4 regions of the Rhizobium sp. NPDC090279 genome follow, and region 3 is predicted to be linked to each of the others. Evidence: predicted binding sites of a transcription regulator. Region 3 holds the regulator's gene; each other region holds the start of a gene.
What was found. Region 3 encodes LexA, which represses DNA repair genes until DNA is damaged. Its sites were predicted from a motif close to TGTTCNNNNTGTGTTCNG; they were not measured.

Region 1 (3,121 bases), on a different contig from region 3:
TGACCGGATCGAGGATTACCGACCCCGTCGCCCGGCCGATGGCGAGCAAGATCAGGCTGAGGCCGGTGCCCCACAAGGCGGTTTGGAACTGCATCGACCAGGCATCCTCGCTATGGGAGACAACCCGCGTGATCATCACATAGATGGCGATGCAAAGGGCGGTGACGACCGGAAGCAGGGCGATGACGCCGACTTCCTGAAAGCTCGGCTGAATGATCAGCATCGCGCCGAAAAAGCCAACGCCGCAGGCGGTATAGCGGCGCCAGCCGATGGTTTCCTTCAGGAAGATGCTGCTGAGGATGGTCAGCATCATCGGCTCGACGAAGAAGATGGCGATGGCATCGGCCACTTCCATCACCTGCAGCGTCGTCACGAATGACACCATGGATAGCGTCAGTACGGCGCCGCGGATGGCATGGACGCCGCTGCGCCGCCATGTCCACACGCCCCATTGCCTGCGCATGGCCATCATCGGCAGGGCGAGGAGCGCTTGAAAGATGAAGCGGGCAGCAGTGACTTCGCCCGGCGGAATGGTGGCTGCCGCGAGCTTGGAAAAGATGTCGATGATCGGCGAGAGGATGACGGAGAGAAACATCATCGACAAGCCGAAGGTCAGCTCCGACTGCGACAATTGCGCCGAGGAGCCGCTGGAGGTGTTCATTGCAGAATTCCCATGAGGATCAGTTGTTCGCCGTCACCTTCTTGCACCAGTCGGCGAAGCGGGAAATGGCTTCCTCGGCATCGATGTCGTTGAGCGTCTCGTGCCGCATATCGGGGTAGATCTCGGTCGTGATACGAGAGAAGGCAGCCTTTTTCAAATGGCTTGCCAGCCAGGAAATCGCCTTCCCATTGTCGGTTGCCGGATCTTGGCCGCCTCCGACGAGATGGATCGGCATGTCGCGTCGCAGCCGATCGAGATAGGCTTTTTGCGGCGCGCGAAAGCTAAGCTCGAATATGTCGAGCCAGAGCGAGACGGAGGCATCGAAGCCGCAGAGCGGGTCGGCGATGTACTTGTCCACCTGTTCGGGAATGCGCGAGAGCCAGTCGAAATCGGTGCGGCGGTTTGCGATCGATTTGCCCCAGGTCCCGAAGGTCAGTTTCGGCAATGGCCCGCTCGGGACATCCGATCCCTTGAACATGCGCTCTGTCTTGAGGATGAGCTGGGCGGCGCGGCCGGCGAGGCCCGGATTGAAATTGGAGTTCCAGACTGTGACGGCATCGAACTTGTCCGGATGCGTGACGACCGTGTTCAGGCTGATCAATCCGCCCATGGAATGACCAAACAGGATGATCGGCAAGCCGGGATGGGTGCCTGCGGCAAGCTCGCGCATGGCGAGCACGTCCGCGATCACCCGTTCGACACCGCCTCTTCGGGCAAAGCGGCCGATCGGCGCGTCGGAGGCAATGGTCTCGCCATGGCCGCGATGATCGTGCGCATAGACATGAAAGCCTTGGGCCGCCATCGCATCTGCAAAGGCTTCGTAGCGACGAGAGTGCTCTGCAAGGCCATGCGAAATCAGCAGTACGCCGCGTGCATCGGTCGCCGCCGGTAAATGATGATAGGCAAGCGTCGCGCCTGTCGGGCTATTCAGGCGCTGCGTTTCGGCGAACATGCATTCGTTCCTCCCCGATTGGACGAAAGGTTATCATCCGCTCGATTGCAAGGGATAGGTGGTAAAGCTCACAGAAATAAATCTTTCCGAGCGCTGCGATTCAGGATTGCGCGCTTTCGAGCAAACTGCTTATTTGTTCCCATAATGTTCTAGTTGGAGGCGGGGAATGAAGCATTGGCTTCGGGTATTTACGGTTGTAGTCCTTTCGATCGGCACTGTGACGGGCGCCATGGCGCAGGAGCACAGTCGCGGCCGGACACGCTTTATCCTGGCGGCAAGCTGGGAGCCGGCATTTTGCGCGACGAACCAGAAGAAAGCGGAATGCCGGAACCAATCGTCGGACAATCACGATGCCACGAACTTTTCGCTGCATGGTCTTTGGCCGATGCGGCAGGAATATTGCGATGTCTCGGAGGATTTGAAGCAGGCGGATCGCGGCCGCGACTGGAAAGATCTGCCGGCGGTTGAGCTATCGCAGGACGTCAAGACGAAGCTGGACAAGGTGATGCCGGGCACGCAGTCCGGCCTTGAGCGGCATGAATGGATCAAGCATGGCACCTGCACGAAGCTCAGTGCCGACCAATATTTCTCCATCGCCGCCGGCCTGATTACCGAGCTCAATGCGTCGGCCGTGCGCGAGCTCTTCGCGCAGAATATCGGCAAAGAGCTGGATGCGGAAACCATTAAGGCCGCCTTCGACCAGAGTTTTGGCGAGGGCGCCAATGCCCGCATCAAGATGAGCTGCCGCCGGGTCGGCAATGTCAGAATGATCTCGGAGCTGACCATCGGTCTCTCGGAAGATGCGATCGATCCTCAGCGGGGCAGCGAGCCACGGCTCGCCAAATTGATCCAGGGTGCAGGCAGCACCTCGTTCGGCTGCGATCGTGGCGTGGTGGACGCGGCCGGTTTCTAGCCTAATCCGGTCTTTGCGACGCGGATAAATGCCCTCGGACAAGGTTTCGCCGTTGCCCGAGGGCCGGGTTTCGCCTACATAGCGGCACAATTCGCAATGTTATCCGCCCGTGGAGCAACCCAAGCTATGGCACGTCAGTTCATTTATCATATGGCCGGTCTGAATAAGGCCTATGGCGCCAAGAAAATCCTCGAGAATATCCATCTCTCCTTCTACCCCGACGCCAAGATCGGTATTCTCGGCCCGAACGGCGCGGGTAAGTCGACCGTGCTGCGCATCATGGCCGGCCTCGATAAGGAATATACCGGCGAAGCCTGGCTGGCCGAAGGCGCCACCATCGGCTACCTGGCGCAGGAGCCTCAGCTCGATCCCAACAAGACGGTTTTCGAAAACGTCATGGAAGGCGTTGCCAAGAAAACCGAAGTCCTCAATCGCTACAACGAATTGATGATGAACTATTCCGACGAGACGGCGGAAGAGGGCGCCAAGCTCCAAGACATCATCGACAGCCAGAATCTCTGGGATCTGGAAAGCCAGGTCGAGATGGCGATGGAAGCATTGTGCTGCCCGCCGCGCGATGCCGAAGTCACCAGCC
Region 2 (3,121 bases), on a different contig from region 3:
CATAGCCGAGCATTCGCGCGGGCAGGACGATGCCGCGATGACCGCTCTCTGGGATTGTACGGCCGGCGAGTTCCGCTGGTATTTCGGCTGGGACGAAACCGTGATGATCCTCGAAGGCGAGGTGCATATCACCACGGAAGACGGTGTCGAGCGCACGCTTTGCGCCGGTGATGTCGCCTATTTTGCCGGCGGCACCTGGGCGACGTGGCGGATCGACCGCTATCTGCGCAAGGTCGCCTTCTTGCGCAAGCCGTTCCCGAAGCCGCTGACGATGGCCTATCGCCTGCGCGATCTCGTCAGGCAGGGCGGCAGCACGCAGGGCCTCGCCGCCTAAGTGCGGTAGACCCTAACGGAAGCCCTTGAATAGCCGTTGCGTTTGAAGGCGGGCCGACCTACATCTGTCGGCGAATTCGAGCGAGGGCTGACTATGGCTGGTATCAAGAATGTCGCGGTCCAGATGGACCATGTCCGGGGCATCAATATTGCGGGCGACTCGACCTTCGCCATGAGCCTCGAGGCGCAGAACCGCGGCTACAAACTCTTTCACTACACGCCCGAGCGGCTGAGCATGCGCGACGGCGAGGTCTATGCCTCCGTAGAGCCGATGATCCTGCGCGATGTCAAGGGCGACCATTTCGAGCTCGGCGAGCCCGAGCGCGTCGATCTCTCGATCATGGACGTGGTGCTGCTGCGCCAGGACCCGCCCTTCGATATGGCCTATATCACCTCGACGCATCTGCTCGAGCGCATCCACCCGAAGACGCTCGTCGTCAACGATCCGGCCTGGGTGCGCAACTCGCCGGAAAAGATCTTCGTCACCGAATTCGCCGATCTGATGCCGAAGACGCTGATCACCCGCGATGCCGGCGAAATCCGCCGCTTCCGCGAGGAGATGGGCGACATCATCCTGAAGCCGCTCTACGGCAATGGCGGCGCCGGCGTCTTCCATTCGACGCGCGACGACCGCAACCTTTCCTCGCTGCTTGAAATGTTCGGCCAGCTCTTCCGCGAGCCCTTTATTGCCCAGCAATACCTGCCCGACGTGCGCAAGGGCGACAAGCGCATCATCCTCGTCGATGGCGAGGCCGTCGGCGCGATCAATCGCGTGCCGGCCGAGCATGACGCCCGCTCCAACATGCATGTCGGCGGCCGTGCCGAAGCGACCGAGCTGACGGCGCGCGAGCAGGAAATCTGCGCCCGCATCGGCCCGGCGCTCAAGGCCCGCGGCTTCCTGCTCGTCGGCATCGACGTCATCGGCGACTACATGACCGAGATCAACGTGACGTCGCCGACCGGCATCCGTGAGGTCAAACGCTTCGGTGGCGCCGATATCGCCAGCCTGCTCTGGGATGCGATCGAAGCCAAGCGGGCCTGATCACTAGATCCGGTTATTGATTCCTGCCCGTGGCCTAAAGCGCCGGTGCATGATCGCCGGCCGTGTATACCGTATTTCCGTTCATTTATTGTTCTTGTTTCATTCTCTGTCTTGTGCCAGATTGCAACCCACAGTTTGCTGATCGGGGCAAGTAGCGGCAAGCGAGTCTGATAACAAGGGGCAGGGCATGGTGGCGCGCGTCAGTACGGTTGCGTTTCAGGGCATTGAGGGCGTGCCGGTCGAAGTGCAGGTGATGATCGCGCCCGGCAAGGTGCTGATGCACATCGTCGGTCTGCCCGACAAGGCGGTTGCCGAGAGCCGCGAGCGGGTGCAGGCCGCGCTTCATGCTTCCGGCCTGGCACTGCCGCCGAAGAAGGTCACGGTCAATCTCGCACCGGCTGATCTGCCCAAAGAAGGATCTCATTTCGATCTTGCCATCGCACTCGGCCTGATGGCGGCACTGGGTGCGATCCCGGCTGATGCCCTATCGTCCTATACCGTCATCGGCGAACTCAATCTCGATGGCACGATCGCCCCCGTTGCCGGCGCGCTTCCCGCGGCCATCGCCGCCAATGCCATGGGCAAGGGGCTGATCTGCCCGGCCGAAAGTGGGCCGGAAGCCGCCTGGGCGGGCAAGGAGATCGACATTCTGGCGCCGCGCAGCCTGATCGCCCTCGCCAATCATTTCCGCGGCACACAGGTCCTGTCACGGCCGGAGCCCTCTGTTCGCGCAAGCGCGGTCAATCTGCCCGATCTTGCCGACATCAAGGGGCAGGAAAGCGCCAAGCGCGCCCTGGAAGTGGCGGCCGCCGGCGGCCACAATCTGTTGTTCGTCGGACCGCCCGGTTCCGGCAAGTCGATGCTGGCCTCGCGCCTGCCGTCGATATTGCCGCCACTGTCGACGAACGAGCTGTTGGAAGTGTCGATGATCCATTCGATCGCCGGCCAGCTTTCCGGCGGCAAGCTCTCCGATCGGCGGCCCTATCGCGCGCCGCATCATTCCGCCACCATGGCGGCGCTGGTCGGCGGCGGCCTGCGCGCCAGGCCGGGAGAGGTCTCGCTCGCCCATCACGGCATCCTCTTTCTCGATGAACTGCCGGAGTTTTCGCCACAGGCCCTCGATGCGCTGCGCCAGCCGCTCGAAACCGGCGAGTGCGTCATTGCCAGGGCAAACCACCGCGTCGCCTATCCCGCCGGCATCCAGCTTGTGGCGGCGATGAATCCGTGCCGCTGCGGCATGGCCGGTGAGCCGGGTCATACCTGCGCCCGCGGGCCGCGTTGCGCCTCCGATTATCAGGGCCGCATTTCCGGCCCCTTGCTCGATCGCATCGATATCCGCATCGACGTGCCGGCCGTGTCTGCTGCCGATCTCATCCGGCCGACGACGGCGGAAAAGAGTGCCGACGTGGCGCTGCGCGTCGCGCGCGCCCGTGAACGGCAGCGCGAGCGTTTCGAAAGGGCCGGCATGAAGGGCATCAGCACCAATGCTCGCTGCTCGACCTCGATGATCGAAACCATCGCCGAGCCGGACGCCGCCGGCCTGCAATTGCTGCGTGATGCGGCCGAGAAGATGAAATTCTCGGCCCGTGGCTATCATCGCATCCTCAAGGTCGCGCGGACGCTCGCCGATCTCGACGATAAGCCGACCGTTGGCCGCATCCATCTCGCCGAAGCCATTTCCTATCGTATTGTCGGCGAGCGGCTGGTTGCGCACGCCTGAAAATCCGAACCTCAGCTAACGCCTGA
Region 3 (3,121 bases):
GCTATCGTCATTCTCGTTCTATCGCCGTCGCAGGTGCTCGGCCCGAGTTTTCAGATGTCCTATGCCGCAACGTTGGCGCTGGTGTCTGGCTATTCGCTATGGAAGCGGCGGCGGCATCGCGAAAATATCCTGTCGCGCGCCCGTCTGGTAAGTCCGCTGCTTTTTGTCTCCCGTTTCTTCGGTGGCGTGTTGTCGACTTCTTTCATCGGCGGCGCGTCGACCGCTATCTTCTCCATCGAGCATTTTCACCGATTGGCGACATATGGCCTTGCCGCCAATCTTGCGGCCATGCCGGTGGTCTCCTTCGTCGTCATGCCCTTCGGCATGGCGGCGATGCTGCTTATGCCTCTCGGTCTCGATGCACCCTTTTGGAAGGTCACAGGAGAGGGACTGGAACTCGTCATAGTGATTGCAAGAACAGTAGCCGGCTGGGGAGGTGACATCACCTTCGGTCGTCAGCCCGCCTGGCTGATGCCGACATTCATCGTCGGCTTCCTGGTCATGAGCATATTGCGAACGCGGCTTCGCCATCTCGGCCTGCTATTGCTGCTCGCGTCCGTTGGCGTGGCGGCATTCGGGACCGGTGTGCCGAAGCCCGATCTGATGATTTCCGAGGATGGCGTCCTGGTGGCGCTGCGGCAGGACGATATACTTGTTACCAATCGCGAGAGGCCGCAGGCCTTCATTTTCGAACAATGGCAAAAGGCCCTGGCTGCAGCGGAACATCAGCCGCCGACCATGCTTGCCAACGATAGCCGGCTCCCGCAGATCAGCAAGGCTGATCGCCGTAGGCGATTAAGCGGCGAAGAGCAAAATGCGGTCCGCAAGGCCATGGAAGAGGCGCTCGACCGGACAATGCAGGGAAGTTTCGTCTGCCAGAAAGGCGCATGGTGCATGGCGATGCTCGACAATGGCGCCATATTGGCGACCGTAGAGAATGCGGCCTATCTGCCGTCCGCCTGCGATACCGCAAATATTGTCGTGACGCCGATCCGACTACGATTGGATCGGTGCCGCTCCGGCGCGACACTTATTACCGGCGCCACATTGCGGCGAACGGGATCGATCGAAATGGCGCTCAGTGCCGAAGAGCCCGTCGTTTCCGCGGCATTCCAAGATCCGCAGCGACCATGGACCAGACATCGAACTTATGACTGGCGCACCGACAAATTCGACGCGCTAATCGTGCCGGCGTCACCGGTCAGTGATAGCGCCGAATAAGGCCGACGAGTTTACCCTGGACCTTGACGCGATCCGGTCCAAAGATGCGGGTCTCATAGGCCGGGTTGGCTGCTTCCAGCGCGATCGAGGCGCCCTTGCGACGGAAGCGCTTCAACGTTGCCTCTTCGTCGTCGACGAGCGCTACGACGATATCGCCGGGATTGGCCGTCGTCGAATTGCGGATGATGACCGTATCACCATCGAAAATGCCTGCGTCGATCATCGAGTCTCCGCGAACCTCAAGCGCATAGTGTTCACCGGAGCCGAGCATGTCGGCGGGGACGGTAATATCGTGCGTATTGTTCTGGATGGCGGAAATCGGAACGCCGGCGGCGATGCGGCCCATGACGGGCACGGAGGCTGAGCCGTTATGATCGTCATTCGCGACTTTCGGCGGAGCGGGTGGAGCGACAGGCTGCGGCTTGCCGAGACTGCCCTCGATGACGCTCGGCGAAAAGCCGCGGCGTGGCTGCAAGCTGGGATTATAGGCATCCGGCAGCTTGATGACTTCGAGCGCTCTGGCCCGGTTCGGCAGTCGGCGAATGAAGCCTCGCTCCTCCAGCGCCGTGATCAAACGGTGAATGCCGGATTTGGATGCCAGATCCAGTGCGTCCTTCATCTCGTCGAAAGATGGCGGAACACCGGACTCCTTCATGCGTTCGTGAATGAAGAGAAGCAGTTCCTGCTGCTTGCGCGTCAACATCGTCTTGGAACCCCAGAATCAAGAAAAACGGTGAAACAAATCCAGAACGGACACTATATGTTCCATATGTGTTCCGCAAGTACTTAAATTTCGGTAAAGCCTTGTTGGGCCAGTTAAATAATTACCGCCTGCGAATGGACGGGCTGAGAGCAACAAGGCGCTATATCTGCACTAACATAAGGAAAAATATGCGAAATGCTGCCCGATCCGTTTTCAACGTTCTGTAGGCCAGCCGGTGTTGCGAAGACGTGGATCGATGCGATGTGACATGGCATAAGCCGACCGCGCTGGAGAATCAGTCATCACGTTTGCGAGATTGTACTCCGTCCAGTTCGCCAGCCTTGGAGTATGGTACTTCCATCTTGAATTGCGCGAGGGATGGGCGCAAATCTGCTTTTGAAGGCAAACAGGAGGAACCATGGCTTCATCCCCGCATCCGCTGGATCATCTCGTACTGCCGACCGTCAACATCGCTTTGGCGCGCGAGCGCCTCGGCAAGCTCGGCTTTACGGTGGCTCCGGATGCGCGCCATCCCTTCGGCACGGAAAACGCCTGCGTCTTCCTTGCCGACAAAACCTATCTGGAACCTTTGGGCGTGGCGTCTCTGGAGCGATGCGAGGAAAGCATCGTGGATGGCAATGTCTTCGTCGCTCGCGATCAGGCTTACCGCTTTCGGGTCGGGCAGGATGGCTTTTCGGCCGTGGTGTTCGGCACAGACGATGCCGTTGCGGATGACGAGCGTTTCAGAGCGGCGGCGATTTCGGCGGGGCAAATGCTGGATTTCTCCCGCCCGATGAAGATGCCGGACGGAACTGAAACCATGGCCGGTTTTCGTCTCGCCTTTGCGGTCGATCTGCGTGCGCCGGATTTTCTCGCCTTCTGCTGCCAGCGCATCAATGCCCTGCCGGCCGACCGCAGCGTGCTCGAGCGTCACGAAAACGGCGTAACCGGCATCGCGCAGGTGGCGCTTGGTGCGCCGAAGCCGGCGGCATATCGCAGCTTCTTCGAAGAGGTTGTCGGCGGCCCTCGGATCATGGAGCATTCCTTCGGCCTGACGATCAGGGCCGCCAATGTCGATCTGGAGATTTTGACGCCGGAAGGAATGGAGGCATTCTATGATTTGCCGGTTCGCGGCGACGATCCGGGGCTCAGGGCGCGCGCAATCCTTTTCAAAACGCGCGATCTTTCCGTGACATC
Region 4 (3,121 bases), on a different contig from region 3:
TTGCCTGCTGTCGCTGCCTGGGCTTGAATTCCAGGATGACGGCTTCCAATGCGGCCTGCTGCTTCTCCTTGCCTCGCGCCCGTGCCGCGCTTAAGAGCGCGTAGAAGGTGGTGCCGATGAGCGCGAGTGCTGCAATGCTTGCGATGATTGCGGCCATGATGCCGTTCCTTTCTCGAAACACTGCTCCCTTCCCGCGGCCGATGGCGCGGGAAGGGGATTGCCCTTGGCGGAACTATCGTCCCCTGGACTTTTTTCAAGAACGGGTTCTGACCGGCCGCTAATGACGATCGGTCAGATCATGCCGGTCTTAGCGGCAGCGAGCCTCATAGCGGCGGCCGTAACGGTCGCGATAGATGCAGTAGCCGCGGCGATCTTCAGACCGCCCGATGAGGTTGCCGACTAGGCCGCCAGCGACTGCGCCGACTGCGGCACCGCCCCAGCTGTGCGTGGCCACGCCGCCGATCAGCGCGCCGGTGCCGGCGCCGATGGCCGTGCCTTTTTCCGTTGACGTGCACGACGCCAATGCGCCGACGAGGGCGATCGCGACGATGATCTTCTTCATGGTGTTAGCTCCCTGATGTTGCGAGGTTTGAACAATGTCTGCGGATCAGATCCGCCCCATCAATAACAGAATGAGGACAATGACGAGAACAAGCCCGAGACCACCCGATGGGCCATACCCCCAACCCCGGCTGTAACCCCAGCTGGGAAATGCGCCGATCAGCAGCAGAATCAGTATGACAAGCAATACCGTACCTAGCATGATATGTCTCCTCCATGTCCATCGCTTGAGCATTCCGCCGATATCGTCGTTCGATCCGGCGTTATGCTTCGAGCGACTCCAGCTCAAATCTGTTTCCAGTGAATGGGCGGAGTTCCTCAATTCTGCTCATAGAAACTTGCGTGCCCGATAATTGTTCCGGCTAAGAAATAAAAATGCGGAGACTGAATGGTCTCGATGCCAAGAAAAACGTTAATGCGATCACGTCACGCGACGGCTTCGGGAGTGTTACGAGACTTGTCCCTATGGTTAAAATATAATTAAAATACAATGGGTTGCAGTGAACGAAACGAGAAAGGCCTGATGTCTGCGATTCGTCGGTGATTCGTTCTGTGTTTGGACTTCGGTTAACGGCGAGGTTATTTTCGGCGTGCCGGAAGTGCAAAACGGGACCGGCGGCAGATTGCGCGGTTGGCGCTTTCATAGGCCGATTGGTTAACTTGGAGCGAATCCGCTTACAGGTTCGCCGTACCTGCCGGCTCCTACGTCGAGATGCTGTCCCGGCGAAATACAACATGTAGCCGTGAACAAACACGATACCCGCTCCTATCCGCGATTCGTCGCCGATACGTTCCGGCTTTGGTCGAAGCGTTAATGTCTACAGCTTATGCGTGTATTTCTCGATTCACTATAGCGGCGCTCGCTAAAAGGTTAATCGCAATCGCAGATTCGACCCGAATCCAGGTCTCAACCATTCAGAGTCCGGTATGTCCTTGCCAAGAAAACGCTAGATGTTGTGGGGAACAAAAACGGAATCGCCTGGAACCTCCGATTCGTCGCCGATTCGTTCCGGATTTGACCTAGATGTTAATGCGAGCGGTGGATTTACGGGAAATCTCATTATTTACAGGTTGTTAACCATAAAAATATGCAGAATTTCGCTGGCTGAAGATTCTCCGCTTGACTCCTTTCCCGTGGAAAAGCTGTGCAAGCGGGATTCAGTATTTGGTGGGATTCTTTTCATCGAAATCCATATGTAGTAGTGAACAAATAAGGAACGATGCGGAGTCAGCGATTCGTCTCCGATTCGTTCTCAAGCTGTTCCGGAATCGTCGGGACTCGCTTGGGATGCAAAGCAAATGTAGCTTATGGTTGAGGTGATCAAATATGAAATCGAATGTTGCCGCATCTGTTTTTTCATTTGGGTCTTGTCTTTGTCACATATGGTCGTCATCTGTTCGTTTCCTCCAGGAGGAACATGCTGATCGGAAGACGGCGGTTTCTCGCCCATGCACGGACCTATGACTCAGACTTCGCAGCCCATGATCCTGAGCGGACGCGGCGTGACCGCGGTGCTCGGACCGACCAATACCGGCAAGACCCATTATGCCATCGAGCGCATGGTGGCGCACGGCAGCGGCGTGATCGGCCTGCCGCTGCGGCTGCTTGCGCGCGAGGTCTATACGCGCGTGGTCGAAAAGGTCGGCGCCCAGCATGTCGCGCTGATTACCGGCGAGGAAAAGATATCGCCGCCCAATGCACGCTTCTCCGTTTGCACCGTCGAAGCCATGCCGCGCGAAACGCGCGCCTCGTTCGTCGCCATCGACGAGGTGCAGCTGGCGGGCGATCTCGAGCGTGGCCATATCTTCACCGACCGTATCCTGCATCTGCGTGGGCGCGACGAGACCCTGCTGCTCGGCGCCGGCACGATGCGACCGATTCTCGAGCAGCTTCTGCCTGGCATTACCGTTCTTGAGCGGCCGAGGCTTTCACACCTGTTCTATGCTGGCCAGAAAAAGATCACGCGCCTGCCGCAGCGCACGGCGATCGTCGCCTTTTCCGCCGACGAGGTTTATGCGATCGCGGAACTCATCCGCCGCCAGCGCGGTGGTGCGGCCGTCGTGCTCGGGGCGCTCAGCCCGCGCACCCGCAATGCACAGGTGGCGCTCTACCAGGCCGGCGATGTCGAATATCTGGTTGCGACCGATGCGATCGGCATGGGTCTCAACCTCGACGTCGATCATGTCGCCTTTGCCCAGGACCGCAAGTTCGACGGCTATCAGTTCCGCAACCTCAATCCGGCCGAGCTCGGCCAGGTCGCCGGTCGTGCTGGTCGCCATCTGAAGGACGGAACCTTCGGCGCGACGGGGCAGGTCGACCCGTTCGACGATGAGCTGGTGCGCCGGATCGAGGGACACGAGTTCGACATGGTGAAGGTGCTGCAATGGCGCAGCAAGGTTCTGGATTTCGCCTCGATCGCGGCGTTGCGCGCCAGTTTGGAAGACGCGCCTCGCGTGCAGGGCTTGACGCGGGCGCTGCCTGCGGTAGACCAGCAGGCGTTGGAATATCTGTCACGCGATCTGGAGATTGTCGATTTAGCCAGCAGCCCGGCCAGGGTTG

Region 1: the regulator LexA is predicted to act here: its motif matches at 1,748-1,765, upstream of ACIQWP_RS12775 (ribonuclease).
Region 2: the regulator LexA is predicted to act here: its motif matches at 1,454-1,471, upstream of ACIQWP_RS09200 (YifB family Mg chelatase-like AAA ATPase).
Region 4: the regulator LexA is predicted to act here: its motif matches at 1,764-1,781, upstream of ACIQWP_RS19780 (helicase-related protein).

The regions. Positions count from the first base shown of each region.
Region 1 covers NZ_JBIVYI010000004.1:435,037-438,157, reverse strand. Annotated here, with positions in the region: gene ACIQWP_RS12785 (DMT family transporter) at 1-661, opposite strand, end outside; gene ACIQWP_RS12780 (lysophospholipase) at 681-1,613, opposite strand; gene ACIQWP_RS12775 (ribonuclease) at 1,780-2,526, shown strand; gene ettA (energy-dependent translational throttle protein EttA) at 2,653-3,121, shown strand, end outside.
Region 2 covers NZ_JBIVYI010000003.1:251,086-254,206, forward strand. Annotated here, with positions in the region: gene ACIQWP_RS09190 (cupin domain-containing protein) at 1-334, shown strand, start outside; gene gshB (glutathione synthase) at 428-1,375, shown strand; gene ACIQWP_RS09200 (YifB family Mg chelatase-like AAA ATPase) at 1,563-3,095, shown strand.
Region 3 covers NZ_JBIVYI010000009.1:188,237-191,357, forward strand. Annotated here, with positions in the region: gene ACIQWP_RS22930 (ComEC/Rec2 family competence protein) at 1-1,221, shown strand, start outside; gene lexA (transcriptional repressor LexA) at 1,202-1,924, opposite strand; gene ACIQWP_RS22940 (VOC family protein) at 2,343-3,121, shown strand, end outside.
Region 4 covers NZ_JBIVYI010000007.1:365,136-368,256, reverse strand. Annotated here, with positions in the region: gene ACIQWP_RS19795 (hypothetical protein) at 1-157, opposite strand, end outside; gene ACIQWP_RS19790 (YMGG-like glycine zipper-containing protein) at 308-562, opposite strand; gene ACIQWP_RS19785 (DUF3309 family protein) at 608-763, opposite strand; gene ACIQWP_RS19780 (helicase-related protein) at 2,023-3,121, shown strand, end outside.